DNA from 4 places in the Nakamurella sp. A5-74 genome. Region 3 is predicted to be linked to each of the others. Evidence: riboswitches for the same ligand, from Rfam matches in the RefSeq annotation. Region 3 holds a riboswitch; each other region holds the start of a gene.
What was found. A riboswitch is a leader RNA that binds a small molecule or an ion and turns the genes downstream of it on or off. The one in region 3 is predicted to bind S-adenosylmethionine.
Positions count from the first base shown of each region.

Region 1: linked by a shared signal. The riboswitch ahead of metB (cystathionine gamma-synthase) and the one ahead of ABLG96_RS20205 (PLP-dependent transferase) in region 3 are both predicted to bind S-adenosylmethionine.
Region 2: linked by a shared signal. The riboswitch ahead of ABLG96_RS00760 (MetQ/NlpA family ABC transporter substrate-binding protein) and the one ahead of ABLG96_RS20205 (PLP-dependent transferase) in region 3 are both predicted to bind S-adenosylmethionine.
Region 4: linked by a shared signal. The riboswitch ahead of ABLG96_RS17120 (bifunctional o-acetylhomoserine/o-acetylserine sulfhydrylase) and the one ahead of ABLG96_RS20205 (PLP-dependent transferase) in region 3 are both predicted to bind S-adenosylmethionine.

Region 1 covers NZ_CP159218.1:906,853-914,731, forward strand. The annotation lists gene ABLG96_RS04115 (metallophosphoesterase) at 1-1,150, opposite strand, end outside; gene ABLG96_RS04120 (DNA polymerase III subunit gamma and tau) at 1,288-3,798, shown strand; gene metB (cystathionine gamma-synthase) at 3,875-5,149, opposite strand; SAM riboswitch class I at 5,260-5,379, opposite strand; gene ddaH (dimethylargininase) at 5,463-6,236, shown strand; gene ABLG96_RS04135 (hypothetical protein) at 6,540-6,743, opposite strand; gene ABLG96_RS04140 (FCD domain-containing protein) at 7,002-7,769, shown strand; gene ABLG96_RS04145 (sugar ABC transporter substrate-binding protein) at 7,832-7,879, shown strand, end outside.
Region 2 covers NZ_CP159218.1:148,969-156,847, reverse strand. The annotation lists gene ABLG96_RS00765 (methionine ABC transporter ATP-binding protein) at 1-585, opposite strand, end outside; gene ABLG96_RS00760 (MetQ/NlpA family ABC transporter substrate-binding protein) at 844-1,821, opposite strand; SAM riboswitch class IV at 2,062-2,176, opposite strand; gene ABLG96_RS00755 (DUF1304 domain-containing protein) at 2,603-2,986, shown strand; gene ABLG96_RS00750 (peptide chain release factor 3) at 3,075-4,670, shown strand; gene ABLG96_RS00745 (GNAT family N-acetyltransferase) at 4,798-5,397, shown strand; gene ABLG96_RS00740 (VOC family protein) at 5,491-5,886, shown strand; gene ABLG96_RS00735 (SigE family RNA polymerase sigma factor) at 6,034-6,597, shown strand; gene ABLG96_RS00730 (hypothetical protein) at 6,653-7,549, opposite strand; gene ABLG96_RS00725 (PQQ-dependent sugar dehydrogenase) at 7,546-7,879, opposite strand, start outside.
Region 3 covers NZ_CP159218.1:4,395,531-4,403,409, forward strand. The annotation lists gene ABLG96_RS20180 (hypothetical protein) at 1-312, shown strand, start outside; gene ABLG96_RS20185 (reverse transcriptase family protein) at 636-1,964, shown strand; gene ABLG96_RS20190 (solute carrier family 23 protein) at 2,055-3,533, opposite strand; gene ABLG96_RS20195 (TIGR03620 family F420-dependent LLM class oxidoreductase) at 3,748-4,593, opposite strand; gene ABLG96_RS20200 (hypothetical protein) at 4,628-5,152, opposite strand; SAM riboswitch class IV at 5,235-5,344, shown strand; gene ABLG96_RS20205 (PLP-dependent transferase) at 5,381-6,781, shown strand; gene ABLG96_RS20210 (LLM class flavin-dependent oxidoreductase) at 6,778-7,879, shown strand, end outside.
Region 4 covers NZ_CP159218.1:3,727,856-3,735,734, reverse strand. The annotation lists gene ABLG96_RS17135 (Gfo/Idh/MocA family oxidoreductase) at 1-666, opposite strand, end outside; gene ABLG96_RS17130 (sugar kinase) at 778-1,755, shown strand; gene ABLG96_RS17125 (bifunctional 4-hydroxy-2-oxoglutarate aldolase/2-dehydro-3-deoxy-phosphogluconate aldolase) at 1,802-2,419, shown strand; SAM riboswitch class IV at 2,771-2,885, shown strand; gene ABLG96_RS17120 (bifunctional o-acetylhomoserine/o-acetylserine sulfhydrylase) at 3,125-4,438, shown strand; gene ABLG96_RS17115 (homoserine O-acetyltransferase) at 4,498-5,679, shown strand; gene ABLG96_RS17110 (succinate dehydrogenase cytochrome b subunit) at 5,835-6,524, shown strand; gene ABLG96_RS17105 (fumarate reductase/succinate dehydrogenase flavoprotein subunit) at 6,541-7,879, shown strand, end outside.

The DNA of each region.
Region 1 (7,879 bases), 1.3 Mb from region 3:
CGTAGCGGTCGAACAGCGGCAACCACTCCTGGCGGACGCCCAGGTCGGCGCCGTTGAAATTGTTGGCCGTGGAGATGGCGACCTGGTGCATGCACACCACGATCCAGTCGATGTCGCGATCGGCTCGGGCGGCCGCGAGTTCTCGCTCCAGCCAACGCTTCTGGGCGCCGCCGGAGTAGTCGTGGACGTAGGAGTCGCCGCCGTCCTGCAGGCACACGTCGTCATTGGCCAGCGAGATCACCCGGACCGCACCGGCGGTGAAGGAGTACCACAGACCACGCGTGACGTCCGTCTGACGGTCTGCGGCGGGCAGCTCGAAGTAGGTCTGGTAGGCCCGGTACCCGATCGGTCCGTTGCCGCGTTCGTTCTCGTGGTTGCCGGCCGATGGCATCCACGGACGGTTGCGGGCCGAGCGGGAGTTGTTCTCCCAGAAGTCGAACCAGGTGCGCACCCTGTCCTGAGCCAGGTTCGCGTAGCAGAGGTCACCGTTGAACAGGTGGAACATCGGAGCGACCTGTTCGACACCGGCCGTGGTGTCGCCGGCCGAGGGTGAACCGAGGTTGTCGTTGACCCAGGGGATCCGGGGCAGCGTGACACCCACCGGCGGTTGGAACAGCTTGCCGAGCGTCGGGGTGCCCTGGTCGCCGAAGCTGGTGAACGTCACCCGGGTCCGGCCACGCGGCACGGTCGAGAACTGACCGAACTGCGGCGCCGCCCCCGCGTGCAGCGCCGCGTAGAGGTAGTCGGTTCCTGGTGCGAGCCGGTCGAAGCGGGCGTGGTGGGCGTACACGGTGACACCGCCCTGCTGGTCGAGGTAGCTCCGGGTGGTCGCCTTCGCCGAGGCCAGGAACTCCCCGTCCGGTCGGCCGATCACGGCTCGGGCGCCGGAGACGGGCGTCAGGGTGTGCCAGCTGACGACGACCTGCCTGGAGGCATCGTGCCCGAACTGCAGGTGCAGGCCGTTGACCTGCTGCTGCGGGCCTCGACCGGCGGCGCTGTCGCGACGGCCGTCCGGATCGACGGCGCCGGTACGACCGCTCGGCGGGGAGGCCTCGGCGGCTTGAGCGCCGCCGACCGCGGCGCCGGCGGCGACCACGCCCGCGCTGATCAGCAGGCGTCGGCGGGACAGGTCGGCGATGTCGTTGCTCATGGCACCCACTATCGGTGCGGACCGGCGGCGGCGCAGGGTGCCGTCGGTGAACGCTCGGCGAACGGGACCCAGCCGGTACCGCGCGAGCGGCTGGGCTGAGCTCGCCCGTCGTCGGTGGCCGCACGTAGTCTCCTACCGTGGCCCTGGCTCTCTATCGCAAGTACCGTCCGGCGACGTTCGCCGAGTTGATCGGGCAGGACCATGTCACCGATCCGCTCCGCATCGCGCTCGCCGCCGGTCGGATCAACCATGCCTACCTGTTCTCCGGGCCGCGCGGCTGTGGCAAGACCTCCAGCGCCCGGATCCTTGCGCGCAGCCTGAACTGCGAGCAGGGTCCGACCCCGGATCCGTGCGGCGTCTGCGACAGCTGTGTCGCCCTGGCACCCGAGGGCTCCGGATCGTTGGACGTCGTGGAGATGGATGCGGCCAGCCACGGCGGCGTCGACGACACCCGTGAGCTCCGCGATCGGGCGTTCTACATGCCTGCGCAGTCGCGCTATCGGGTGTTCATCATCGACGAGGCGCACATGGTCTCGCCGCAGGGCTTCAACGCGCTGCTCAAGATCGTCGAGGAGCCACCGGAGCACCTCGTCTTCATCTTCGCGACCACCGAACCGGAGAAGGTGCTCACCACCATCCGGTCGCGGACGCACCACTATCCGTTCCGGCTGATCCCGCCCGCCACCATGCGCACGCTGGTGGAGAACCTGTGCCGGCAGGAAGGGGTCACCGTCGATCCCGCCGTCTTCTCGCTGGTGATCAGGGCGGGCGGTGGTTCGGCTCGCGACACCCTGTCGGTGCTCGACCAGCTGCTCGCCGGTGCCGGTCCGGACGGTGTCAGCTACGCGAACGCGGTCGCGCTGCTCGGGGTCACCGACGCGGCACTGCTCGACGAGATGGCCGACGCGTTGGCCGCCGCCGACGCCGCCACCGTGTTCGGGGTTGTCGACAAGGTGGTCGAGGCCGGCCACGATCCGCGTCGGTTCGCGGCCGATCTGCTGCAACGCCTCCGGGATCTGATTCTGCTCAAGGCCGTGCCGGATGCGGGACCACGCGGGCTGATCGACGCGCCGGACGACGAGCTCGCCTCGATGACCGCGCAGGCCGACAAGATCGGCGCCGGCACCCTGAGCCGGCTCGCGGACGTGGTGCACACGGGTCTGGTCGACATGCGCGGCACCACCGCTCCCCGCCTGGTGCTCGAGCTGATGTGTGCCCGGATGCTGTTGCCGCACGCCGCGGACGATGATGCCGCTTTCCTGCAGCGTCTGGAGCGGGTGGAGCGGCGGATGGACATCGCGGCTGCCCCCGGAACCGGCGCCGCCGAACCCGCGGCCGCGCGGCCCGCAGTTGCTGCTGTGCGTCCTGAACCCGCTGCCGTGCGTCCTGACCCGGCTGCCGCGCGTCCTGAACCCACTGCCGCGCCATCCGAACCTGCTGCGGTGCGTCGCGTGCCGGCGGCCACCCCGGCTGCCCGGGCAGCCGTGATCCCGGCGACGTCCGAGTCGCACTCGGCGCCGGGAGACGCGGGAACCTCCGCGTCCGGACCGGCCTCCCCCCGACCCGAGGCCACGCCGGGACCTATGCCCTCTGAACGCGAGCCCTCCCCACCCGCGGACGGTGCGCCGTCCACATCGCAGCGGGCTGGGCAGCCGGGTTCGGCATCCGCTCCCGAACCTGCAGGGCCGCCCGCGAGAGCGGCCTCCTCGCTGGGACTGCCACAGCGACCGACTCTGAGTGCCCAGCAGGGCCGGCCAAAGCCTCCGGCAGCAGGGCCCACGGCAGATCAGCGTCCAACAGCACAGCCTGCCGCAGCACAATCTGCAGAAGACCGACCTCAAGCGGCGCAACTTCCGGCAGCTCAGCCGCCGGCCGCCCGGCAGGCCGCCCCTGCGGTCGACCGTCCGGCCGCGGAACCTTCGGAGACCGGGCAGCCCCCGACGGCGAAGCCGCAGCGCCCGACGCCGGAGCACCCCGGAGACCGATCGGCCGAGGCCGACCGGGACCGGCAGCCCGCGGCAGCGCCCCCCGAGGGCGGGCCACGGCGGGCCGGTGGCGCCGAGATCGGCGTCGTGGATGTCCGGCGGGTCTGGCAGGACGTGTTGAAGGACGTCCAGCGCCGCCGCCGGGCCACCCAGATCCTGCTCGAGTCGGCGACCGTCGCGGGAGTCGAAGGGCGCACCCTGAAGTTGTCGATGCCCACCGCCGGGATGGCCAGGCGGGTGGTCGAGACGGGTAACGCCGAGCCGTTGCGCGCGGCTCTGCACCAGGTGCTGGGAGTCGACTGGGCGATCGACTGCAGCTCGGACCAGCAGGCTGCGAACGGCCAGCGACCCGACTCCCGGCCGTCCAGCGCGGCAGCGCCACGTCCGGCCACTCCGGCCCGGAGCCAGGAACCGCAGCGTGCGGCCCCTCGCTCGAACGGCTCAAGCCGTGCACAGGCGGTCCCCGCCGCCGACGACTGGCCGATGCCCGAGGCGCCTCCGGACCCGGATGATCCGGCGTTCGAGGACGAGATCCCCGACGACTACGGAGATCCCGCCGCCGCTGCATCCCCAGCCTCTGTCCACGACCCGGAGGAAGCTGCGATGACGCTGCTCGCCTCCGAGCTCGGTGGCAAGAAGTGGGATCCCGACCGCTCCCCCTGAACGACGAGACCGGCCCCGTCGGGGGCCGGTCTCGTCCTGCGCGTGTCGGAAACGCGGACGTGCGTTCCGTTGCCCGTCAGCTCACCCGGGCGAGGACCCGTCCCGGGGCCGGCAGCTCCTCGGCGATCTCTGTGGGTCCGGTCGGACAGGTTGCCGCGAGCGCCCGGTCGAGGCCGTCCAGCACATCGGCCACCAGATCCTGGGCCAGCTCGATCCCGACCGACAGTCGCAGCAGACCCGCACCGATGCCTGCCACCGCGCGCGCTTCGGCGCTCATCGACGCATGGGTCATGGTGGCGGGGTGGGCCACGAGACTCTCTGTACCGCCGAGCGACTCGGCCAGTGAGAAGCACCGCAGGCCCTGCAGGAAGGCGCGGACGGCCGTCTCGCCACCGGCCAGATCGATCGAGAACATCGCGCCGAACCCGTCCTGCTGCTTGGCGGCGATCTCGTGGCCCGGGTGCGAGGTGAGGCCGGGGTAGTACACGCAGCCCACCGCGGGGTGCGCCGCGATGGCATTGACGATCGCCGTCGCGTTCTCCTGGTGCGCCCGGATGCGGGTGTGCAGCGTTCGCAGCCCACGCACCGTCAGGTAACTGTCGAAGGGGCTGCCGGACAGGCCCAGCACGTTGCTCCAGTAGGCGATCTGCTCGGCCAGCTCACCGGTCCTCGCGATCACGGCGCCACCCACGACGTCGCTGTGGCCGTTGATGTACTTGGTCGTCGAATGCACGACGAGGTCGACCCCGAACTCGAAGGGCCGCTGCAGGATCGGCGACAGGAAGGTGTTGTCGGCCACGACGAGGGCGCCGACCGCATGCGCAGCCCTGGTCACCAGCTCGATGTCGGTGACCCGCAGCAGCGGGTTCGACGGCGTCTCCAACCAGACCACCGTCGGGCCGGCCTCGAGCGCCGCATTGACCGCGTCCTGGTCGCCGAAATCGACGGTCACCAACTCGAACTGGCCGCGCGAGGAGAGGGTGTCGAACAGTCGCCAGGTTCCGCCGTAGCAGTCGTGCGGGATGACGATCGTGTCGCCGGGACACAGCAGTGCGTTGACACACAAGGTGATGGCGCTCATCCCGGTCGAGGTGATGCTGGCACCGGCGCCACCCTCGAGGGTGCTCAGCGCCTCGGCGAGCACGTCCCGGGTGGGGTTGCCGCTGCGGGTGTAGTCGTACTGGCGCGGCTCGTCGAAACCGGCGAAGGAGAAGTTGCTCGACAGGTAGAGGGGCGGGATGATCGCGCCCTGCGCCGGGTCCGAGTCGATGCCGGTGCGCAAGCCTCGCGTCAGCTGCGAGACGGCTCGAGGAGTGTCGGAACAGGCGGCGGGGGAGTCCTGCTGCGTCATGTCGTGCCTTTCCCAGGAGTCAGGCTTGCCAACCTGCTGAGGGAAGTTTCGGCGAACGCCGGAGAGAGGTTCACGTGAGGGCGGAACGCCACCGAAGGGCCCGTCGTCACGCTCCATCTTCCGGGGCCCGAGAAACAGCTCCGCAGGATTTGGCACCTTTCTCGTGGATTGCTCCACGAGAGGCTGCCCCGGCTTCATCGGGCCTGTCCCTCTGCCGGTCTTGATGGATTGCGCTTCCGACGATAACCCCCGATCCCGATCCTGACAACCCGCCGCCGGAATCGGGTCTCCGGTCGCGTCGTAGGCTGCCCGGATGATCGCTCTGGTGCGCCGTCCTGCCACCTCTCTCGCCGACGGCATGGTGACGTTCATCGAACGCTCCCCGATCGACCTGGAGCTGGCGCTCCGGCAATGGGCCGCCTATGTCGCCGTACTGCAGCAGTCGGGGTGGCAGATCGTCGAGGTCCCGCCGGACGACGCGCTGCCGGACTCGGTGTTCGTCGAGGACACGGTGGTGATGTTCGGTGACGTCGCGGTGCTCACCAACCCGAACCGGCCGCAGCGCCACCCGGAGATCCGTGACACCGCAACGGTTGTCGAATCGCTGGGAATCCCGCTGTTGCGGCTGGAGGATCCGGCGGCGATGGACGGCGGTGACGTGCTCAAGGTCGGACGGACCGTCTACGTGGGGCTCACCGCATCGACGAACCAGGCTGCCGCAGATCAGCTGACCCAGTGGCTCACTCCGCGGGGATGGACGGTGGTGGCGATCCCGTTGACGAAGGCGCTCCATCTCAAGAGCGCGGTGACCGCGCTGCCCGACGGCACGATCATCGGGTACCTGCCGCTGGTGGACGAGGTCGAGCGCTATCCGACCTTCCTCGCCATGCCGGAGGAGGGTGGCTCCCACGTGGTGGTGATCGGTGAGAACGCGATCGTGATGAGCTCCGACGCCCCCGAATCCGCCGCGCTGCTGCGGGATCGGGGGATCGACGTGACCGAGGTGGACATCGGCGAGTTCACCAAGCTCGAGGGGTGCGTGACTTGCCTCAGCGTCCGGATCCGAGAGGCCGTCCCTTCCTTGTGACCTCGCAGTACCAGCCAGAGATCGGGGCCGCGGAACGGGCGCGTCGAGATCCCGACGTGACGTGATCGGTTCTCGCGCAACGGATCGCGTCTCATCCCCACCCCGCTGACGCTCGGCGTGGACCCAGCTCGATCACCGAGATCACCGGTGACCGAGCAAGCGAGGAACGAGCGCGTCGAGATCCCGACGTGACGTGATCGGTTCTCGGGCAACACATCTCGACTCGTTCGTTCGCTCGGTCATCGAACTCTCCGGTGATCGAGCAAGCGAGGAACGAGCGCGTCGAGATCCCGTCAGGACAGCTCAGGTGAGGGGATCCATCGGTGCGCCCGTCACCTCGAGGTCGTCGTTGCTCGGCAGCGCGGGGTGGGCCGAAGTGGGTCGGTCCAGGTAGTACAGCGCGGTCGAGGCGATGTCGTCGGTGAGCAGGCGGTAGCGACCACCTGACATCCAGCCGAGCGCCTGGATGTCGACGCGCAGGTCGTCGCGGGAATGGATCGGGTCCACCACATGCCAGCGGTCTGGTGGGGCGAAGCCGGTTCCTCGGGTGGCCCGAGCACCCACCGTGCGACCCGTCGCGGTCGCTCCCAGATCCGATGGTGATCGGCCAGGGTGACCGACCCCAACGCCGTCGCCCGGCCTGACACCCCGTCCTGTTTGTCGCGGACATGTCCTACAAGTACACAAAGAACTGCTTGACCATAGCTCGGCGGCCGCTCTAGGTTTCGTGCTCAGAGGAATTTCCCACCTCGCCTGCCCGCTTGAATGAAGGAAATGGTGGCTAGCTTGTCCGACAAGACAGACGATTCTCTGGTTTCCGACAAGGCCTCGACCGAGAACCCGGTCCCCGCCCATCTGCGAATCCTGCGCACGCTGCGTGATCAACGCATCGGTCTCGGCGGCATCATTCCCAGCGAATCCGAGCTCTCCGCTGCATTGGCTGTCGGACGCCCGCAGATCCGTGAAGGTCTCCGCGTGCTGGAGGCGTTCGGTGCGATCGACGCCCGACAGGGAGCGCGTCGAGTCTGGCGTGGCTTCGACGGGACGACGTTCGGCGAACAGATCGGGGGCGTTCTCGGTGCGGGCGGTTCGTCGGCGCTGGCCGACTTCCTCGAACTGAGGCAGACCCTGGAGACCACGCTGCTCCCGCAGGCTGTCGACAAGATGACACCCCTGGATCTTGCCCGCCTTCGTGACCTGGCAGGCCGGATGATCTCCGAGGCAGAGGCGGGACGGCCGTTCACACGTGAGGACGAGGAATTCCACCGCCTGATGTTCGCGGCCCTCGGTAACACCATGTTGCTGGGCCTGATGACGGCGTACTGGCGGGTTTTCCATGCCTACACCGCGGGTCGACCCGCCGACGAAGACCGTCTTGCGGTCGCTCGCAAACACCTGGCGATCGCCGATGCCATCACGGACGGCGACATCAGACTGGCCGCGCACGAACTCGATGCCCACTTCTACGGCGTCAGGCGACGGGTGGTGTCACTGCGCGACCATCCGGAGCAGGAGGCCCGGCCTGCCGGTTGACGCTGCCGAATCACCGTCATCCCGCGTCAAGAACATCCGCTATTTCAACGAGGAGATACACGATGAAGTTTCGCAAACGCGTCGCGACCTGTGCGGTGCTGCTCGCGGCG
Region 2 (7,879 bases), 500 kb from region 3:
GCCCAGCTCGGCGTTGATCCGGCGCAGCAGCGCCAGCACGTCCCTGGTCGTCTCGGGATCCAGCGCGCTGGTGGACTCGTCGGCCAGCAGGATCTGCGGGCCGGTCGCCAGCGCCCTGGCGATACCGACGCGTTGCCGCTGGCCGCCGGAGAGTTGGTCCGGGTACGTCCAGGCCTTGTCCGTCAGACCCACGAACGACAACAGCTCGGCCGCGCGCTTCTCGCGCCGCTCCTTCGACCAGCCGGCGATGCGCAGCGGGTAGGTGATGTTTCCGACGACGGTGCGCGACCGGAACAGGTTGAACTGCTGGAAGATCATCCCGATGCCGGCCCTGATCGGCCGCAGCGCACGCTCGGACAGGCCGGCGATCTCGGTCCCGTCGATGACGATCGAGCCCGTGGTCGGATGCTCGAGTCCGTTGATCAGCCGCACCAGGGTGCTCTTGCCGGCGCCGGAATAGCCGATGACGGCGTGGATCTCGCCGCGGTCGATGACGAGGTCGACGTCCCGCACCGCCACGACATCAGCGCCGCCGCGGGTGGCGAAGACCTTGCTGACCCCGCGAAAGGTGATGTGTGCGTTCATGTTCCTCGTCTCATGGTGTTGATTCGGTAACGCGGATCGAGCGACGGCTGGGATGAGACCGGCTGTGACACGACGGGATCTCGACGCGCTCGTTCCTCGCTTGCTCGATCACCGGAAGTTCTCGGCGGTCGAGCGAGGAACAAGTCGAAACCCGTCGATGAAAGATGGGATCTCGTCGCGCTCGTTCACCGCTTGCTCGATCACCGGAAAGGCCGGTGGTCGAGCGAGGAACGGGTCGAGACCTCCGAAATCCATCGATCAGCCGGCTTCCTTCACGGTGCCCTCGAGCTGCGTCAGGATTCCCTGCAACTCCGATGCCGGGCGCTGGACGATGATCGCGGTGTTCTTGGACTGCGCCTTCACTGCGTCGATCACGGCACTCTGGTGGTAGAGCTCGACGATGCGCAGGTAGGTGGGGTTGTCCTTGTCCTCGCTGCGGGCGACGAACGCATTGATGTACGGCTCCGCGGCCGGCTTGCTCGGATCGTCGGAGTAGAGAGCGGACGTCGGATCGATCTTCGCGTCGAGCACGAAGTTGTTGTTGATGATGGCGCCGTCCACGGAGGGCAACGAGGCCACCGTCTGCGCCGCGTCCACCGGGGTGACCGTGACCTTGGATTCCGCCGGGTCGATCTCCGCCGGGGTCGACAGCACCGAGCCGCCGCCCTTGAGTGAGATCAGACCGGCCTGCTGCAGCACCAACAGCGCCCTGGCCTGGTTGGTGGCGTCGTTCGGGATGGCGATCTTGCCGCCCCGCGGGATCTGGTCCAACGACGTGTGCTTCTTGCTGTAGAGCGACAGGGGGACCACGACGGTGGACCCGATGGGCACCAGCGTCTGCGAGTCCGCTACGTCGTAGTTCGCCAGATACAGCAAGTGCTGGAACAGGTTCAGGTCGACCTGCTTCTGTGCGAGTGCCGGATTCGCCTGGGTGTAGTCGGAGAAGTTGACCAGCTGGATGTCGATGTTCTCCCTGGCGGCCGCTGCCTTGAGCGGAGCCCAGTAGTCGGCGCTCTCCTCGGTGGTGCCGATCCGGACCACCGTCGATCCGGAGGCGGCCGAGTCGGTCTTGCGGAGGGTGAAGAACAGGGTGGCAGCGATCGCGATGACGATCACCAGCGCGCCGGCGAACCAAACCGTGCGGTTGCCGGCTCGGCCGGGCCGCTGCGGCAGAGCGACGTCGGCGGCGTCGTTCCGATCGTTGGTGTCGGACGGCGGGACAGGGGTTTCGGACATGATGGTGCCTTTCGGGTGGCCGGCGACACTGGTGCCGGCGGCAGGGGTCAGCGAGGGGAGTTGCGGAGATGGGCACGGCTGGAGCCGAGGCGCAGATCAGCGCTCAGCGGGCCGACTGTTGCCGGTCAGGGGCCGGTGGCTCCGCATTCGAAGGGTGACAGGTGCGCGAACAGCACCGTGCGCAGGTCGAGCGACATTCCGGGATGCATCGTGTCCTCGGGAACTTCGGGCCCATGGCGGGCAGGGTGCTTGCCGCGACGGGTTCGTCGTGGCCGGGTCGTCACCTGGAGCACCCCGCCACCGATGTGAGGGTTGCCGTCCGACCAGCCAGGGCTTCACGTCGGATCTCGTGACCTGCCACCACGGTAGGGATCGGCGTTGATCGGTGTCAAACCCTCCAGCGTGACGGTGCTCACCCTGTCGGATCGGCTGTCGATCAGGAACCTGTTGCACCACACCGAGTCTGCGAGGTTCAGCTACCTGCGGTCGTGACCTGCCCGACATCACCGACCGGGTCCGCCCGACCAGCCGCCGTCGGGAGTCACGGTGGTTTGCGGCAACAGCCCGAGCCGACGGGCAACCTCCGATCTACTTCTCCACGCCGTTGGGCCTGCCGTACGTGCTCGAGGAGCTGGTGCCGCTGTTGGTGACTGCGACGTGGCCCCGGCGCCGAAACTACGAAATCACCCCTCCCACGGCTCGAAAAGGGGAGACAACACCGTTTCGGCGCGGATACTCGGGCGGACCACACCTGTGCGGGATCCGACCGGAGGGAACCGACATGTACTTCGTCGCCGGCGTGCTCGCCGCACTGGCAGCTGCCCTGCACGTCTACATCTGGGTACTCGAGTCGCTGCTGTGGACCGCGCCGAAGACCCGCAAGACGTTCGGGACGTCGCACGACGAGGCGGTCGCCACGAAGGAGATGGCCTACAACCAGGGCTTCTACAACTTGTTCCTGGCGATCGTCAGCCTCGCCGGGGTGATCGGCCTCGTTGCCGATGAGCGTGGGGTCGGCGCCGCGCTCGTGTTCGCAGGCTGCGGCTCGATGGTCGCGGCCGGCTTGGTGCTGCTGCTGTCCTCCCGCGACAAGGCCCGCGCAGCGATCACCCAGTTGACGCTTCCCCTGCTGGCGGTCCTCGCGCTGCTCGTCGCGATCCTCTGAGTTGCTGCGGCAGCCGCCGTGTGGCAGGACTGCGGTGCGTCCTGCGGGATGATCTCCTGAGCAGTCACGTCCACCGAGGAGAGAATGCATGACGACGCACGCCGGGTCGGACCCGGAACTCCAGGCGGCGCGTCGGCGCACCTTCGCCGTCATCAGTCACCCCGATGCCGGGAAGTCGACGCTCACCGAGGCGCTCGCCCTGCACGCCCGCGCCATCACCAGCGCCGGCGCCGTGCACGGCAAGGGCGACCGGCGCGGCGTGGTGTCGGACTGGATGGACATGGAGAAGGAGCGCGGCATCTCCATCACCTCAGCCGCGCTGCAGTTCGACTACAACGGCACCGTGATCAACCTGGTCGACACCCCCGGTCACGCCGACTTCTCCGAGGACACCTTCCGGGTGCTGAGTGCCGTCGACTCGGCCGTCATGCTGCTGGACGCTGCCAAGGGCCTGGAGCCGCAGACGCTCAAGCTGTTCGAGGTCTGCCGGCAGCGCGGGTTGCCCGTCATCACATTCATCAACAAGTGGGACCGGCCGGGGCTGGACGCATTGGCGCTGTGCGACCAGCTGAGCGAACGGATCGGTCTGCAGCCGATGCCGGTGACCTGGCCGGTCGGCATCGCGGGTGAGTTCGCCGGCGTCCGCGACTGCCGGGACTCGACCTTCGTCCCGTTCCGACGATCGGTCGGCGGGGCTGACGAAGCCGACCCGGAGGTCTTGCCCGACTCCGCAGCGGAGGCCGCGCACGGGGACGACTGGACGACCGCGCGCGACGAGTCCGAGTTGCTCGCCGAGTCCGGCGGTGCGTTCGAGCTGGACAGCTACCTGGGAGGCACGGCGACGCCCGTGCTGTTCGGATCGGCGGTCTCCAACTTCGGTACCCGGCACCTGCTCGATCTGCTGGTCGATGTGGCACCGGCCGCGGGACCCCGCGACGACGTGGACGGGCACCCACGACCGCTGGCAGATCCGTTCTCCGCCTTCGTGTTCAAGGTGCAGACCGGGATGGACCCGGTCCACCGCGACCAGGTCGCGTTCGCCCGGGTCTGCTCCGGGGTGTTCCAGCGCGGCCTGATCGCCTCGCACGGCACCACCGGTCGTCCGTTCTCCACCAAGTACGCTGCTCAGGTGTTCGGGCAGCAACGGTCCACCGTCGAGACCGCCTTCCCCGGTGACGTCGTCGCGCTCGTCAACGCGCGCGCACTGCACGTCGGCGACACCCTGTACGAAGGCCGTCCGCCGGTCCGGTTCCCCGAGCTGCCGAAGTTCGCGCCCACCCAGTTCGCCGCTGTACGACCCGCAGATCTGGGGCGCTACAAGCAGTTCCGCAAGGGCGTCGAACAACTCGACCAGGAAGGGGTGGTGCAGGTCTTCACCTCCGACGCGCGCGGCCCAGTCCCGGTGTTCGGTGCCGTCGGTTCCCTGCAGTTCGAGGTCGCAACGCACCGCCTCGAGCACGAGTTCTCCTCCCCGGTGCGCCTGGATCATCTCCCGTACTCGCTCGCCCAACTGCTGGTGGATCCCGAGCAGCGCAACCTCATCCGGCCGGTCGGCCGCTGTGAGGTGGTGCAGCGCAGCGACGGTGTCGACATCGCGCTGTTCAACGACGAGTGGACGGTGCGTTCCATCCGCCGCGAACATCCCGAGGTCCAGCTCGAACCGTTGATGGGCTCCGGTCAGTGAGCTGAGGCAGACCCTCCAGCCGCTTCGCGGGCCGCACCGCAGCGGCATGGCAGCGACGAAATCCGGTGCCGCCCGCGGCTGTCCGTCTGGTGGACTCGGACGGGTCCCCCCAACATCTGGAGGTCCGGTGCTTCCACCGGCAGAGGTTTCCGTCCGTGCGTACCAGCCGTCCGACGAGGAGTCGTGGCTGCGCTGCCGGGTGCTGTCGTTCCTGCACACCCAGTTCTACGACGACGTGAAGACCGAGCGCACGCGGTTCGAGGGTGCGGCCCTGTGCTTGGTCGCAGTCCTCCCGGGGACCGCCGGCGGCACGGTGGTCGGCATCATCGACATCGAGCTCGCCGGGGTCGCCGCGACGATCGACACGATCGCGGTCCACCCCGACCACGAACGGCGCGGCGTTGCCGGCCGGTTGCTCGAAGCTGCTCTGCCGCAACTGATCTCGCGTGGTGTCACTTCGCTGGACGCCTGGACCAGGGAGGACGAGCCGGCGAACCAGTGGTATCTCGGCAGCGGATTCCGGGAGAACTTCAGCTACCTGCACGTGCACCTGGAGCACACCGATGGAAACGACACGGGTTTCCGATCACCGGCCGGCCTCGGTGTTCCGATCAAGGCATTCGCACACGCGACACTCGAGCACGAGGTGGCGCTGCGGGCGACGTTCGGCCGGGTGTACCGATGCCGGCAGTACCTGATGACACTCCTGGATGACGCTGCCGGATGACGCCGGCTGCCGGCGGGCACGACTCCCCGCCCGCGACCTCGTACAGGAGGTATCCTCGTACATCGTACGGATTAACCGATCGAGGGGCCCTCAATGCACATCAAGTCCAGCACCATCTCGCTGACGGTCGCGGATGTCCGCACGTCGGTCCGCTTCTTCGTCGACCATCTGGGCTACGCGGAACAGCTGGCAGCGGACGGCTTCGCCTCACTCAGCCACGACGGTGGCGGCGTGGACCTGGTGTTCCTGCAGCGCGGCATCGACATCCTCCCGGAGCACCTGCGCGATCAGCAGGCGTCCGGAGTGATCCTGGCGTTCGTGGTGGAAGACCTGGACGGTGAGCTGGCCCGACTCCAACGCGAGGGCGTCGTGATCACCCTGCCGCTGCGCGAGGAGGAATGGGGCGAGAGGCTCTTCATGGTCGAGGACCCGAACGGCATCGCCGTCGAACTGGTGCAGTGGAACACGGATTCCGGACCCGAGGCCTGACCGGGGAGTCGCCGACCTCACCCTGAGCCACTCTCCCCCGGGCTGCACGGTCTTTCCCCGAACCCTGGCGCGTGTGAAGCGGGTCACACTGTCTGCACCGATCCTTCTGCGGAACGTGTGAGTGATGACCGAGCAGAGGGGGACGAGATGGCAGTAGCGGATACCGCGTGGAACATCGGCCCGGCCGGCGGTGTACCCCTGTCGTTCACGGCCTTCGATCGGGCCGCCCGACCGGGCCTGGTGCGATACGCAGCCCTGCTGTGCGGGTCGCCGAGCACTGCGGACGATCTGGTGCAGGAAGTGCTGGTGCGGGTGCACCGACGGTGGTCTCTGATCTCCGGCGATCCGACCAGCTATGCACGGGTTGCGGTGACCAGGGAGTTCCTGTCGTGGCGGCGCCAACGGTGGCGGACGGTGGTGTCCTGGGGCGACGCACCGCCGGAGGTGCCCTCCGTCGACACGACCGACGAGGGCCCTGATCCGGTGCTGTGGGCGGCCGTCCAGCAGCTGCCGCGGCAGCAGCGCGCCGCGCTGGTGCTCCGCTACTACCTCGACCGCACCGATGTCGAGACGGCCGAGATCCTCGGGTGCCGTCCCGGAACCGTCCGCACCCATCTGTCCCGCGCTCTGACCGCGCTGCGCTGCCAACTCGGCGCCGACACCCCCGACACCCGAACAGATCCCTTCCCCGAGACGGAGCCACCACGATGACCCACGATCCCGACCTCGAACGGCGCCTCACACACCTGTTCGCCGCCCGCGCCGATCAGCTGCACTCCGACACGACCACCCGACAGGTCGTCGATCTGGACAGCCGCCGGCGGCGGACGCTCCGCGCCGTGCTGCCCGTAGGCGTTGCGGCGGCGGTGATCGGTGGGGTGTTGGTGGTCCATGCATCGTTGAACTCCGGCTCCACCGTGCCCGGGGTTCGCACCGGGCAGGAGCCGGTGGCGACGGTCGGCTGCGACACCGGCGACCCCACCCGCCTGCCGCCGTCCACCGTGACCCCCACCGTCGACCGGGCATCGGAGACCCCGGAGTACACCGAACCGCCTTCGGTCGCCCCGACCGGCGCCGTTGACACCGCAGCTCCGTCGCCCACCGTCACCGAACCGCCCACCTCACCCGCCAGCCAGGCGCCCACCACCGCACCGCCGCCATCCCCGGTCATCGACCCGCCGACCCCACCCGCCAGCCAGGCACCCACCACCGCGTCGCCATCCGCGGTCATCGACCCGCCGACCCCACCCGCCAGCCGGGCACCCACCACCGCACCGCGACCATCCGTCTGGACGGCCCCACGAGCGGCTGACCCGACGGAAGCATCCCCACCGGTCGCGTCGGTGTCGCCGTCGATGATGCCGACGACCACCTGCCCGACCGCCCCTGTCCGGACCACGACGGTGGCCGATCCCACCCCGCCGCCGGTGGCACCGACGCCCGGCGAACCCACCACGGCACCGACACCCGGCGAACCGACCGCGACGGTCTCACCGACGCCCGACGTCACGCCCCCGACCTCCGCAGAGACCGAATCGCCGACGGCCAAGGCTCGGAACGCCCAGCCGACCCCGCCTGCACAGGTGTCCGGCGCAACAGCATCGACCGCACCCACCCGGTAGTTCTGCACGAATCCCCTTGCGTGGACCGTGCGCGAGGTCATTCCACGTCCACACTGAGAATTTGGTCGTCGCCGGGACGAGGGGTTCCTCGGCCGTCCGTGTTGTTGGTGACGAACCACAGGCGTCCATCCGGTGCCACGGTGACGTCTCGGATCCGGCCGAACTCGCCGCTGAAGTAGTCGGTCGAGGTGGTCGGGTCCGCAGCGGGGACCGCTCGCAGGACCGCGCCGCGCAGGTTGGCGATGAACAGGGTCCCGCCGATACTCGTCATCCCACTGGGGCTGGCGTCCTGGGGAGCCCATTGCTGAACCGGATCGGTGAAGCCGTCGGTTCCGGCGATCCCTTCGACGGTCGGCCAGCCGTAGTTGCTC
Region 3 (7,879 bases):
GGCATCGAGTTCCCCGAGGAGCACTGGCTGGAACGGACGCTCGACCTGGCCGGAGGCCTCCGCACCGACACCACGGGCGCGGATGCCGTGCGCACCGCGGCCCGGGGCACGGTCTGGTACCTCGACCGTGAACCCGAGATCAGCGACACGGCCTTCGCGCTCAGCGCCCGGGTGGAGGTCGACCCGGAGGTACCCGCCGCCGAGCGGGCCGACTGGGCGATGGCCCGTGGTGGCGAAAGCGTGGCCGGCCTCACCGCCCTCGGACAACTCGGACCGATTCGGTGGCGAAGGACGCAGACGATCCGGGACTGATCCGCCGTGACGGTGTTCGCACGAGTCGAGGATCTTCGGTCACAGATCATGCCCACGCGGTTCGCGGGGCATCGTTCCGCGGTCATCCCGCCGTGGCATGGTGGGTCGATGCGGCGGTGCGGACGAGAACGTCGGCCGGAGACGGCCCGACCGCTCCGGGGTACCCCCGGGGTGCGCACAGTGCAGTTGGCACCACCGAGCAGGCACCCCATCTGCGCTCCGCGCAGGACGGTGCCCGCCCAGCAGGGATCGGTCGCCCAGCACCGCCGCATGCCATTCCCGTCCAGCCGGAGGACACCGCAGCCGGACCTCGCGGCGGCCCCATGACCTCGAACAATGCTCAGCGGCTCGCGACCACGCTGGCGGACGCCGCACTGGCCGGTGACTGGGACGCTGACCACCTGCGACTGAGCCTGTTCCGCGTGGTGGGGCGACGTCGGGCCTGGCTCAGGGACCTGGCCGCGGAACTACTCGAGGCCCATCCACGGCCCCCCGCGGACCGCCCCCGCGAGCTGGCCATGTTCATCCTGGCCAGCGCCGCATTCGAGCGCGCCCGAGTGGCGCCACGACCGCTCCCCGTTCCGAAACTCGTGCTGCCGGCGCCCACCTCGACCGTCCATCGGCCGTTCCGCACCCCCCGCATCGACGATGCGGGCGCACTGGCCGACCTGCTGGGCATCACCATCGCGGAACTCGACGCCCACGCCGACACCCGTCTCCGCGCGCGCCGGGCCCGATCGGCCGGGATCGCCCACTACCGCTACGAGTGGGTCAAGCGGTCGGCGGGTGCGCGGCTGCTCGAGGTGCCGAAACCACGGATGAGGACCTGCCACCGACAGATCCTCGACGAGGTACTCGCCCCCATCCCGGTGCATCCCGCCTGCCACGGATTCGTCCTGGGGCGGTCGGCGATCACCGGCGCTCGCGAGCACGTGGGCGCCCAGTTGGTGGTGACCTTGGATCTGGAGCACTTCTTCGCTTCGGTGACCGCAGCCCGGGTCTGGGGGGTGCTGCGTGCCGCCGGCTACCCGGAACCGGTGGCCCACCTGTTGACCGGACTCACCACCCACGCCACCCCGGTGGCCGTTCTCACGACCATGCCTGCCGGGCGGGACCCGTCGCGCGACTTCCGTCTTCGTCGCCGACTGGCCGCGCCCCACCTGCCGCAGGGTGCCTCGACCTCCCCTCAATTGGCCAATCTGGTCCTGTTCCCGCTCGACCGCCGGCTCGCTGCACTCGCCGAGTCCGCCGGGGCCACCTACACCCGCTACGCCGACGATCTGACGTTCTCCGGAACCCGACATGCACTGCGCGGCAATGCCTCTGGCCTGATCGCCGCCGTCGGCCGGATCGTGCGTGAGGAGGCGTTCCGGGTGCACCCCGACAAGACCCGCGTTCGACACGCACATGAACGGCAGAGCGTCACCGGGATCGTGGTCAACCAGCGCACCAACGTCGCCCGCAGTGAGTACGACCAGGTGAAAGCGGTGCTGCACGAGGCACGGCAGCGCGGTCCCGGCGCGGCGAACAGGACCGGACAGCCAGACTTCCGCGCCCACCTGCTGGGCCGGATCTCCTGGATCGCCTCCACCAACTCGGACCGCGGAGCGCGCCTCCGCGCGAGCTTCGAAGCCGTCGACTGGTCTGTCTGACGGCCCGACACAATCCGCCGCACCATCGTGCGCGTGCCGCAGAGTCGGTCCGCCCGATCAACGGTTGCGAACCCACCCCATGGACGGGCGTCAGCCCTCCTTGCCGCGAGCCTCCTTCACCGGTCGCCCGGAATCGTCCACGACGTCGCCGGTGGAGATCGCTGCTCCGCCGACGTAGCTCTTGCCGCCACCGAGGGGTTCCTTGAGCTCCTGCGGCGCGAGCCAGCGGGCGAGGTGGTAGCCGACGATCGTCACGATGGTGCCGAGCGCGATACCACTGAGGGCGAACTGCGAGCCGAAACCCATCGTGACGTTGCCGATGCCGCAGATGATCCCGGCGGCGATCGGGACCAGGTTGACCGGATTGCCGAAGTCGACCCGGTTCTCCTTCCAGATCTTGGCGCCCAACAGGCCGATCATCCCGTAGAGCACCACGGTGATCCCGCCGAGCACACCACCCGGGGTCGCGTTGACGATGGCACCGAACTTCGGTACCAGCCCCAACAGGATCGCCACGATCGCCGCCACGTAGTAGGCCGCCGTCGAGTAGACCCGGGTCGCCGCCATCACGCCGATGTTCTCGGCGTAGGTGGTGGTCGGCGACCCGCCGAAGGCGGAGGCGATCGTGGTGCCGAGGCCGTCGCCGAAGAGCGCGCGACCCATGTACGGGTCCAGGTCCTCGCCGGTCATCTCGGCGACCGCGCGGACGTGGCCGGTGTTCTCCGCGATGAGCGCGATGACGCCGGGCAGCGCGAGCAGGATGAAGTTCACCCCGAACGTCGGCGCGTGCATGGTCGGCAGTCCGAACCAGTCGGCCGCACCGACACCGCTCAGGTCGACCCGGTCGTGGGCGAAAGGTGTTGCCACGCAGTAGGGACCGGCGGCCGCACACTTCTCACCCGCCTGGTTCAACAGGCCCTGGCCCGGCAGCACAGAGGTGATCTGGCCGAAGACGCCATCGAAGAGCCACGACAGCAGATACCCGAAGATGAGCGCCAGGAAGATCGCGATCCGCGACCAGAAGCCGCGGAACGCGACCGCCGCGATGATCGTGAAGAGCGCCGTCAGCAGGGCGACCGTCATGTCCTGGGGCCAATAGGTGTTGGCCACCACCGGCGCCAGGTTGAAGCCGATCAGCAGCACGACAGCACCCGAAACCACCGGCGGCAGCAGGTTTCTGATCACCCGGGCTCCGACGAAGTGCACGATCAGGCCGACGATCGCCAGCACGACACCGGCCACCAGGATGGCTCCGGTGACGCTTCCGTTGTCGCCGCCGGCGGCCCGGATCGCGACCACGGCACCGACGAAGGAGGCTGAGGTGCCCAGATAGCTGGGGATCTTGTTCTGCACCACCAACAAGAAGATGATCGTGCAGACGCCGGAGAACATGATGGCCAGGTTCGCGTTCAGGCCCATGATCAACGGGAACACGAAGGTCGCCCCGAACATCGCCACGATGTGCTGGGCACCGATGCCGATCGTCTTCGGCCAACTCAGGCGTTCGTCCGGCTTGACCACCGATCCGGGCGGGGCATCACTGGGAACCACTTTCCAACCGAATGCCATGACGGATCCTCCTGGTCGAGGCGATGCACGGACCACTGAGCGGCCACGCCGGTGCTGGTGCTGTGGCAACCGGCGACCGCCGGTGGGTTGCGCGAACGCTAGCGCTGCACTGAACCGGACGGGCGGGTGGAATCTGCCAGATTCGGCTGTCCGGCGTTGTGGAGTCCACGCATCGGCCGCGCGTGCAGTCGCACTCCGGCGCGAGCCGAACGGATCAGGCCTGCAGCACCGGCGCCAGCACGAGCGAGTCGCGGTGCGCTGCCTCCCCCACCGGCGAGAGATCGACCTGGTCCGCACCAGCGTCCAGGTACTCCTGCACACGACGCGCGATCGCACCCGTGTCGCCGTGGGCGGTGATCCCGTCGATCACCCTGTCGGACCGACCGTCGAGCTCCTCCGCGGTAAATCCACAGCGCAGCAGGTTCTGTCGATACCCGTTGACCTGCAACAGGAAATCCAGCATCGGGCGGAGTGCAGCCCGCCCCGACTCAGCGGTGCCGGTCAGTGCAACCGGCAGTGAGACCACGAGTGCCACTGCCTCGCCGAGCGCGGCCCGAGTGGTCCGCACCCAGTCGGCCGTGACGAGCAGCGGCACAGCTCCGAGTGCTCGCTCGGCAGCGAGTCGCAGCTTGACCGGGCCCAGCGCAGCCAGGATGCGGCGATCAGCAGGAACTCCCGCACGGTCCAGCGAATCCAGGAACGCGCCGAGCTTCGCCAGCGCCCGCGACTGTTGCGGTCCACCGAGACCCACGAGGAATCGACCGGGATGGTGCTGCTCGGCGAGCCGGTACACCCGGATCACCTCGTCGGGACCGAAGACGTCCAGCGGAATGATCCCCGTCGCGATCACCGCTCGCTCGGTCGCCTGCAGGAGCTCCAGCACGAGATCGAGGGAGTGCAGACTCCCGCCGGCGATCCACAGCGCGCCGTAGCCGGCGGTCGCCAACTGCTGTGCCCGCTCGCCGTGCCGACCGTCTGTCCCGATGTCGACCGTGACCCCGTGCGCACCCCCGATGTGCTGGGCGACGATGCGGGCAGGACGGGGTCCGGAGGCAGTCATACCCGGGACGTTAGAAGCTCAAGGCGACTTCAGGTCAAGCAGTGTCCGCGCCCGTACCGGGGCCCAGTTCGGCCTGCCGGAGCGCGAGGAGTTCGGTGACCATCTCGTCGAGCGACTCGCGCCGCACGTCGAGCTGGCCGAAGGCCGGCGCGGCCAGCACCGGTCGGTCCTCCGACGCCGCATAGGCCGCGACGTCCTGCAGGCTGTCGGCCACCAGATAGCCGTCGGCACCGGCATCGACGGCCCGCCCCACCGGGCCGGGCAGCTGGACTCCCCAGGACGGATCGGTGATCTCGGCGACGACCACCCGGGCCTGGGGGAACTGCTGCTTGAGGGCGCCGATGGTCTGCGGGCTGACGACGGGTGCGATCACCAGATCCGCCGAGCGCGGCGCAGCGCGGATGTCCAACACCAGGAATGAGGGGCCCATCCGCTGCGCGAGCTGTTCTCGGGCGTCCTTCGAGAGCGGAGCGGCGACGGCGACGACCTTCAGCTCGGCCGCCGGCTCACTGTGCACCTCCGGGACGGCGTGATCTGCCCGACCCCCACGTTCAGCCATGCCCCCATGGTGGCACGGCTCTCCTCGCTCGCCCGAGATGTCCGGTTGACAGCGGCTGCGTGTCGGCCATACCTTCCTCGCAGGTCATGAGTTCCGACGCGCAGCCCTGGCTGGTCGGACGGCAACCCTCACGGATGTGGCGGGGTGCCCCAGGTGAGGACCCGGCACGAGCCCCTCGTGCAAGCACACCCGTCCGCTGCGATGCGGCTCGTCAGGAAGACCGTTGACATGACTGCACCCACCCCCGACGCCGCGTCCGGGTTCGACACCCGGCAGATCCATGCGGGCGCCTCTCCCGATCGCAGCCACGGCTCCCGGATCCCGCCGATCCACCTCACCGCCGGGTACGTGTTCGACAGTCACCAGCAGGCGCACGAGCGGTTCACCGGTGACGACACCGGCTACAGCTACTCCCGGCTGGGCAACCCGACCGTCGGCGTCGTCGAGCAGCGACTGGCAGACCTCGAGGGCGGGACCGACGCGATCCTGCTCGCCTCGGGTGCTGCGGCGACGAACGTGGCCCTGCTCGCGCTACTGGGTGCGGGCGATCACTTCTTGTCCTCCAGGGCGCTGTACCAAGGCACGGCCAACCTGTTCACAGAGAACTTCGCCCGATTCGGGATCGAGGTCGAGTTCGTCGACCATCCGTCCGATCCCGACGACTGGGCGCGTCGGATCAGACCGACCACTCGCCTGTTGTTCGCGGAGCCCATTCCCAACCCCACCAATGATCTGATCGACCTGGAGCTGGTGGCGGGCGTCGCACACCACCACGGTCTGCCGTTCGTCGTCGACAACACCCTGGCCACGCCGTATCTGCTGCGCCCGCTCGAGTGGGGGGCCGACGTGGTGATCCACTCCGCCTCGAAGTTCCTCACCGGTCAGGGCGCGGCATTGTCCGGCGTGGTCGTCAGCGGCGAGAGCTTCGACTGGGCCGCAGTTCCTGCACTGTTCCCACACCTCAACTCACCGTCTGCAGCGTTGCACGGCAAGAGCTTCACGCAGGTGCACGGCCGACGGGCGTTCTCCGCGTATGCCCGTGACGTCGTCTCCGCCAGGACCGGCGCGACGGTCTCGCCGTTCAACGCGTTCCTGCTCCGGCAGGGCCTGGAGACGTTGTCGCTGCGGATGCGGCAGCACTCCCGCAACGCGCTCGCCGTGGCGCAGTGGCTCGACGACCGCTCCGAGGTGCTGTCGGTGGACCATCCGGGGTTGGCCTCGAACGCTTTCCACGCTCTCGCCCGGAAGTACTTGCCGGCCGGCCAGGGGTCGGTGTTCACCTTCACCGTGGCCGGCGGCGAGGCTGGTGCTGCCGCCATCATCGGTGCGCTGCAGGTTTTCTCGCACATGACTCACATCGGCGACGTCCGCTCGCTGGTGCTGCACCCGTCGTCCACCACGCACTGGCTGCTCGACGACGCCGAGCGCACCCGACTCGGCATCCACGCCGGCACCATCCGCGTCTCCGTCGGGACCGAGGATGCCCGAGATCTGTTGGACGATCTGCAGCAGGCGTTCGACTCCGTCGCGCTGACTGAGCTCGGAATCGTTCAGTGGCAGAGCTTTCCAACCACGGATGCCGCGTCCTCGGTGGCGTCCGCGCAGTTCGCCGAGGTCAGCGCCCCGTGACGCGGCTGCAGCACTTCGGCTGGTTCTTCAGCCGCGGATTCGGACCGCAGGCCTGGGGCCGGGACGACTACCGCTGGAACTACCGGTGGGAGCGCCCGGACATCTACCAGCAGTCGGTCCGGACACTCGAGCAGGCCGGGATGGACCTGGTGATCATCGAGGACGCACCGTCGATCGGTCATCCGGGGACACTCGACCTGCGGGTCCGCGCGGCGTACGGCGGTCCGAAGCACGACCCGTTGTTGTTGGCGCCCTATCTGTTGGCGGCCACCAGCCACATCGGAGTCGTGCCCACTGTCAACGCCGGCACCGTCCACCCCTACCCGGCGGCGCGGCAGTTCGCGACGTTGGCCCATCTGGCTGCCGGCCGGTTCGGGATCAACGTCGTCACCGATGTCGGCAGCGCCCACCACTACGGGCTCGAGCGCCTCACCCACGACGGTGCCTACGACCGGGCCGACGAGTGGATGCAGGTGATCAGGGAGCTGTGGCACAGCTGGGACGACGGCGCGTTGATCGCCGACGTCGAGACCGGCCGGTTCGCCGACGGCGCGAAGATCCGGGCCCCCCGGTTCGACGGAGAGTACTTCCGCGCCGAGGGACCGCTCAACGCGCTGCCCTTCGGCGAGCTCGGCGACCCGGTGATCGTCTCTCCTGGCGGATCCCCGCGGGGCCTGCAGTTCGCCGGGAAGCAGTCGGACGTCCAGCTGGCCCTGGCGCCGATGGACGTCTCCGCCGTCAGGGGGTACCGGGAGAAGGTCCTGCAGGCAGCCACCGAAGCCGGCCGCAGCGCCGCCGACATCCGGATCCTGTTCGTCATCAAACCGGAGATCGTCGCCGACAGCGAGACCGTCGACCGGGTGGTGGCAGCATCCCGCGAGCCGTCCGAAGCCGACCTGATCCGGGTACTGGAAGGTCATTCCAGCGATCTGGAGACCAATCTGATCGATGTCGGGCTGGACACCGTCGTCGATCCCGGCTTCTTCGCCGAGCACGTCTCCCGTGGCAGCATCCGCGCCCTGCTGGGCGACGGCACAGCCGGCTGGCCGACGTTGCGGGAGGCCGGAACCCGTTTGGCGCGCAAGGGGAAGATCGCAG
Region 4 (7,879 bases), 670 kb from region 3:
GGCCCGGTCGCCCAAGGCGAGGATCCGCTGCGGCGTCCCGGCCACGAACGAGGAGAACGAGATCGGGTAGATGCCCAGGTCCAACAGGGCGCCGCCGGCCAGTTCGGGGTTGAACAGCCGGAAATCGGGGTCCTCGTCGAAGTACTGCCCGTGGTCTGCGGAAACGGTGGTGAGCGCACCGAGCGCGCCGTCGGCCAGCAGTTGCCGCAGGATGTCGATGTGCGGCAGGAACCGGGTCCACATCGCTTCCAATGCCGTCACCGACTGCTCGCGTGCCGCGGCCACCACTTCGCGGGCTTCTGCGGCGTTCCGGGTGAAGGCCTTCTCGACCAGGATGTGCTTGCCCGCGGCGACCGCCGCCAGCGCCTGGGCGTGGTGCTCGGAGTGCGGTGAGGCGATGTAGACGGCGTCGACCGTGTCGTCGGCCAACATCTGCTCCAGCCCCACGTGCCGGTGCTCGATCCCGAGATTGTCGGCGAAGGCGTCTGCGGTCTGCTGCTGCCGGGACGCCACCGCGACCACCTGTTGACGCGAGTGCTGCTGCATCGCGCCGACCATGTTGGCCGCGATGCCCCCGGTGCCGGCGATCCCCCAGCGCAGCGGCGGCGCGTCCTGCGGGTCGGGTGTGCGGGGGGTGGGCAGGGACGTGAGCGGGCGGCTGGTCACCCTGCTGAGGGTAGGTGGTGCCGCCCTCGGGATGTGGGCGGGGGAGCAATCGCTAAGGTCGAGCAGCAGGTGCTCCGGTGGGAGCACGGCAACCACATGCGAAGGGCTCCGATGACGGCGGCACAGCAGGCCCCGGTTCTGGTACTCGGCGAGGTGATGCGGGTCCTGGTCGCCGAGCCGGGTGACGCGGTCGACCGGGCCGAGAGGTTCCGCTCCACCATCGGCGGCGCCGAGGGCAACGTCGCGGCAGCGCTGGCCCGCCAGGGAGTTCCTGCCTGCTGGGTGGGCAGGGTCGGGGACGACGACGCGGGGCGGTACGTGCTGCGCCGGATGCGCGCCGAAGGGGTCGACGTCGTCGACGTGGCGGTCGAGGAGTCCTCGTTCACCGGGATGCTGATCCGCAACACGTCCGCACACGGGGCGATCTCGGTGACCTACCACCGGGCGGGCTCGGCGGGTTCGCTCGTCTCCGCGACCGATGTGGCGCGGGCCTGGGAGCGCCGGCGTCCGGCGCTGGTGCACGTCACCGGGATCACGGCGATGCTCTCCGACGGTGCGCTCGGCGCGGTGGTCGAGTTGCTCGACCGGGCAGCCGCCGACGATGTCCCGGTGAGCTTCGATGTGAACCTGCGCCTGCGACTGGCCGCCGCCGACCGTTGGCGGACGGTGCTGCCGGCGCTGGTGTCGCGGGCGCGGATCGTCTTCGCCGGGGACGGTGAGATCGACGTCCTGGCACCGGGTAGACCGCAGGCGGAGGTCGTGCGGGAGTGGCTTGCCGGGGCTGCCGAGGTGGTGATCGTCAAGAATGGCGATCACACCTGCACTGCCTTCACCGCCGGCGGTGAGCTCACCCGACCGAGTCTGGTGCGCGCAGTGATCGACCCGGTCGGCGCGGGCGATGCGCTGGTGGCCGGCTTCCTGGGTGCGTACCTGGCGGGTGCGGATCCGGATGGTTGTCTGACCCGCGGCGCCGCGTCTGCGGCCTTCGCGGTGCAGCACTGGTCGGACACCGAGGGCCTGCCCACCGGACCCGAACTCGACGCATTCGTGGCAGCCATCGGCAACGCCCGCGAACAGGTGCTGCGGTGAACCACCGGGATCGTCCCGGACCCGGACTCGAACCAGGGAGATGCGCGTGTACGGCTGGCAGATGATGGAACGTGCTGTGGCGCAACGCGTGATCGGGATCGTCCGCACCCCTGACTTGGAGTCCGCCGTCGCGGCCACCACGACGCTGATCAACGCCGGACTGCAGTCCGTCGAGATCACCCTGACCAATCCTGCAGCGCTGCAGGCGATCTCGGAGATCCGGCGGCGTTTCCCGGACGCCGTCGTCGGGGTCGGCAGCGTGCTGGACAGCGACTCGGCGGTAGCCGCGATCCGCGCCGGGGCGCAGTACCTGGTCTCGCCGACCGTTTCGCCGGCGACGATTGCCGCAGCCAACCGCTACGGCATTCCGGCCGTGATCGGGACGAACACCCCGACCGAGATGTTGGCAGCCCTCGAGGCCGGCGCATCGGCGGTGAAGCTGTTCCCCGCATCATCGAGTTCGCCGAAATGGGTCAGCGATGTCCGTGCCGCGCTGCCCCAGTTGCCGATCATCCCGACCGGGGGAGTGACGCCGGAAACTGCTGCCGACTGGATCGCTGCCGGCGCCGTCGCGGTCGGCCTCGGCTCGGCGCTGACCAGGGGCACCCCCGAGGAGTCCGCCTCACGCGTCGCCGACCTGCTGCGCACTCTGGCAGCCTTCTGACTCCTCTCGGCGAGACCTGTCGTCGATCTGGCGGGATCTCGACTCACTCGTTCTTCGCTCGCTCGATCGGCGGTGCGTTCGACTCCTTTTTCGCTCAGGACAAGCGACCCGAGGATGCAGTCGGGACCCTCGTGTTCTCCCCGTCGGGATCTCGGCTGGTTCCGTTCTCGGTCGCTGGGGGGTGGGGTCGCGGAGGAGGACGCTGCGTAGCCCTCTGCAGCGATGGACGCGCCGGTGAGCCTGCGAACCGGCGCGACCGAGCGAAGCCTGCGGAGCGGCGGCCTCCTCCGCGGCACCGCCGTGCAACCCTCCTCTGGCATGGCGGAACCCCAGCCGTTACACTCGGCGCCAGGTCATGAGTGCCAGCGTCAAGCCCCGGCTCGCTGGACGGCAACCCTTCTCCGCGATGGGGTGCCCCGGGTGATGACCGGGCTGAATGCCGTCCGGCGTTCGGCAAGCGTGGGCCTCCTCCATCGACTGGCCCTTGGATGCTCGAAGGAGCGCACTGTGTGCCAGGAAATGTGTAGCCGGTGACGGCGAGCGCGACGGTCTGATTCGCCGCCGGCCCGGAGTGACACCCGGTCAGGCCGAGATCGCAGCCCCTTCACCAACGGAGCGCGCAGAATCCCCTGCGCTGCACCGCTTCTCCCGCACCATCCCGTATCCACCCGGGTCGATCCCGGGCACCCTCCAGGAGCACACACCATGAGTTGGTCGTTCGAAACCCGCCAGATCCATGCCGGCCAGAGCCCGGACAGCCAGACCGGCGCCCGCGCCCTGCCCATCTACCAGACCACGTCGTTCGTCTTCGAGAACACCGCACAGGCTGCGGGCCGCTTCGCGCTCAGTGAGTTCGGTCCGATCTACACCCGGCTCAACAACCCGACCACCGAGGTGGTGGAGAACCGGATCGCCGATCTCGAAGGGGGTGTCGGTGCGCTCGTCGTCGCGTCGGGTCAGTCGGCCGAGACCATCGCGATCCTCAACGTCGCCGAGGCCGGTGACCACATCGTCTCCTCGCCGAGCCTCTACGGCGGCACGTACAACCTGTTCCACTACACGCTTCCCAAGCTCGGGATCACCGTCGACTTCGTCGCGAACCCCGATGATCCGGAATCGTGGCGGGCAGCCGTCAGGCCGAACACCAAGGCTTTCTTCGCCGAGACCATCTCGAACCCGAAGCAGGACGTGCTCGACATCGAAAAGGTGTCGGCAGTGGCCCACGAAGCCGGTGTCCCGCTGATCGTCGACAACACCATCGCCACCCCGTACCTGTTGCGGCCCTTCGAGTTCGGTGCCGACATCATCGTGCACTCGGCGACCAAGTACCTGGGCGGACACGGCACCGCCATCGGCGGCGTGATCGTCGATTCGGGGAAGTTCGATTTCGGGGTCGATCCGGAGAAGTTCCCGAATTACAACACCCCCGACCCGAGCTACCACGGTCTGGTCTACGCCCGCGATCTCGGTGTCGGTTCCGCGCTCGGAGCGAATCTGGCGTTCATCCTCAAGGCCCGCGTCCAACTGCTGCGCGACCTGGGCGCGGCGATCTCGCCCTTCAACGCCTTCCTCATCGCCCAGGGGCTGGAGACGTTGTCGCTGCGGATCGAGCGGCACGTCAGCAATGCCAAGGCGGTTGCCGAGTGGCTCGAGGCCAGGGACGACGTGCTGAGCGTCAACTACGCGGGTCTGGCGTCCAGCCCGTGGCACGAGCTGGCACAGAAGTACACGCCGAAGGGTCCCGGCGCGGTGCTCGCCTTCGAGGTGGCCGGTGGTGCCGAAGCAGGGCAGCGGTTCGTCGACGGCCTGCAGCTGCACTCGTTGGTCGCGAACATCGGCGACGTCCGGTCGCTGGCGATCCACCCCGCGGCGACCACCCACAGCCAGCTCTCCGAGGACGAGCAGCGCTCGACCGGCGTCACTCCCGGCCTGGTGCGGTTGTCGGTGGGCATCGAGCACATCGACGACATCCTGGCCGACCTGGAGCAGGGCTTCATCGCGTCCAAGGGCATCGACTGACCGTCGAGGCGGGCGTCGAAGGAGCAGGGCACGAGAAGTACTGGGACAGAAGAGGACTCATGACTCATGTGCAGCAGCGTCGCGGGAGCACGTCACGTGATCCCGCGGCGCTGTCGCGCCTCGTGCACGGCACCGAGCCCGGGTTCAGAGCCGTGGCTCGGGTGGGAGCGCTGGTCACCGAGTCCGGCACCGAGCTCGACGTCTCCCTCGCATACGAGACGTGGGGAACGCTCAACGCAGCCGGCGACAACGCGGTCCTCGTCGTGCATGCCCTGACCGGCGATGCCCACGTCGTCGGTCCGGCCGGTCCCGACCAGCCGACGCCCGGGTGGTGGGACGGGCTCATCGGTCCGGGTGCACCGCTGGATCCGGCGCGGCACTTCGTGGTGGCCGCGAACGTGCTCGGCGGCTGCCGCGGCAGCACCGGTCCCTCATCGTCCGCCCCGGACGGCCGGCCCTGGGGCTCCCGGTTTCCGCGCATTACCCCGCGCGACCAGGTGGCCGCAGAGGCGGCGCTCGCCGACCACCTCGGCATCGCTTCCTTCGCCGCCGTCATCGGCGGCTCCATGGGCGGCATGCGGGCGCTGGAGTGGGGCGTGCTGCATCCCGACCGGGTGCGGCATGTGGTCGCCATCGCCACTTGCGCCGCGTTCTCCGGTGACCAGATCGCCTGGAGCAGTGCCCAACTGGCCGCCATCACCACCGATCCGCTGTACCGCGGCGGTGACTACTACTCCGCCTCCGGAGGTGATGGCGCTCCGACCGCCGGGATGGCCGTTGCCCGGCAGATCGCCCACGCCACTTACCGTTCGGCGCAGGAACTGGATACCCGCTTCGGTCGCATCGAACAGTCCGGCGAGGACGTGCTGCGCGGTGGTCGGTTCGCGGTGCAGTCCTACCTCGACCACCACGGCGACAAGCTGGCCCGTCGGTTCGACCCGAACTCCTACGTGGTGCTGACCGAATCGATGATGCTGCACGATCTCGGTCGCGATCGCGGCGGTCTGCAGGCCGCGCTGCGGCGGATCACCGCGCCGCTGACGGTGGCCGTGGTGGACTCGGACCGGTTGTTCCCGCCGGCCCAGGGCGAGCTGATCGCCCGGCTCGCACCCACGGCCCGGGAACTCCGCGTCATCCGTTCCGGCCATGGCCACGACGGGTTCCTGATCGAGGCCGAGCAGGTCGGCGCCATCGTGCGCGACGCGGTGGACGCCACCACCTCAGGTGCCGGCGAACACTGAACAACCGGCTCGCATCGGCGGTATGGCCTGATTCGGGCGGTGTGCCGCCATCGGGTCTGTGACGTCGATGACGTGGGGCCCCCTGAGGCTGTCCTGACTTCGTCCGTGTGTGTCTCCGGGGCTACGGTGATGCGGTGTCCACGAACACTCGAGCGGTGTCCAAACCCGCAGGCCCACCGAAGGGCCGACGTACCACGGTCGCCCTGAAGTTGTTGATGGCCGGTACCGGCATCATCTTCATCGGCTACGTCCTGCTGCACATGTACGGCAACCTCAAGGCGATCAGCGGCAAGGAGTCCTTCGACACCTACGCCGAGCACCTGCGGACCTTCGGTGAGCCGATCCTGCCGTACTCCGGGCTGCTCTGGATCATCCGGGCGGTGCTGATCCTCAGCCTGGTCGGTCACGCGTATGCCGCCTTCAAGCTGTGGAAGCGCGCGCAGGACGCCCGTACCCAGCGGTACGCGGTGAAGAAGGCGGTCAGCTCATCGCTGTCGTCCCGCTGGATGCGCTGGGGTGGCGTGGCGCTGCTGCTGTTCATCGTGTTCCACATCCTGCAGTTCACCACCAGGACCATCACCCCGGGCGGGGATGCGGGCAGCCCCTTCGACCGGCTGGTCAACGGGTTCTCGCTGTGGTGGGTGTTCTTGATCTACCTGGCGGCGATGTTCGCCCTGGCGATGCATCTGCACCACGGGGTGTTCAGTGCCAGTCAGACCCTCGGATGGACGAGCTCGGCGTTGTCCCGTCGGGTCGCACGGATCACGGGATGGGTGATCGCCCTGGTGATCTCCGTCGGGTTCACCATCCCGCCGTTCCTCATCCTCATCGGCGTCATCAAGTAGCGGGAGAGGTAATTCCATGGCAGACCCCCGGTCCAACGTCGACGACCCCGATTCGGCCGTGCTGGCCCCGGTCCAGGTGGCCACCGACGGCCCCTCCGACTCGCCGATGGCAAACCCGACCTCCGCTGAGCCGTCGGTCTCGGCACCCGTCGTCCCGGATGCGCCCGATCGCCCCCAGGCGCAGATCGGCGACCTGGTGGCGGGTCTCTACCGGCTCGGCGAGCCGATCGCGGACACCAAGGCCCCGGACGGTCCGATCGAGCAGAAATGGACCAAGCGCAAGTTCGAGGCAAAGCTGGTCAATCCGGCGAACCGCCGCAAACTCAAGGTGATCATCGTCGGCACCGGCCTCGCCGGCGCCTCTGCCGCTGCCACCCTCGGGGAGGGCGGCTACCACGTCACCTCCTTCTGCTACCAGGACTCCCCGCGGCGGGCACACTCGATCGCCGCCCAGGGCGGCATCAACGCGGCGAAGAACTACCAGGAGGACGGCGACTCCGTCCAGCGGCTGTTCTACGACACGGTCAAGGGCGGCGACTACCGGTCCCGGGAGACGAACGTCTACCGGCTGGCCGAGGTCAGCACGAACATCATCGATCAGTGTGTGGCGCAGGGGGTTCCGTTCGCCCGCGACTACGGCGGCCTGCTCGACAACCGCTCCTTCGGCGGCGTGCAGGTCTCCCGCACCTTCTACGCCCGCGGTCAGACCGGACAGCAGTTGCTGATCGGCGCGTACCAGGCTCTGGAGCGTCAGGTGGCGGCCGGCACCGTCACCGTGCACACCCGGCACGAGATGCTGGAGGTCGTCGTCGTCGACGGCAAGGCGCGCGGCGTCATCGTCCGCGACATGGTGACCGGCGAGATCGAGACCCACCTGGCCGACGCGGTCGTGCTGGCCAGCGGCGGCTACGGCAACGTCTTCTTCCTGTCCACGAATGCCATGGGCTGCAACGTGACCGCGAGCTGGCGTGCGCACCGCAAGGGCGCCCACTTCGCCAATCCCTGCTACACGCAGATCCACCCGACGTGCATCCCGGTGTCCGGCGAGCACCAGTCGAAGCTGACGCTGATGTCGGAATCGCTGCGCAACGACGGCCGCATCTGGGTTCCGAAGAATCGCGAGGACTGCGAGAAGCATCCGCGCGACATCCCGGAAGACGCCCGCGACTACTACCTGGAGCGGATCTACCCGGCCTTCGGCAACCTGGTCCCGCGCGACATCGCCTCCCGGCAGGCGAAGAACGTCTGTGACGAAGGACGTGGTGTCGGGCCGAAGGTGGGCGACTTCCGCCGCGGTGTCTACCTGGACTTCACCGAAGCCATCGATCGACTCGGACTGGCTGCCGTGAAGTCCA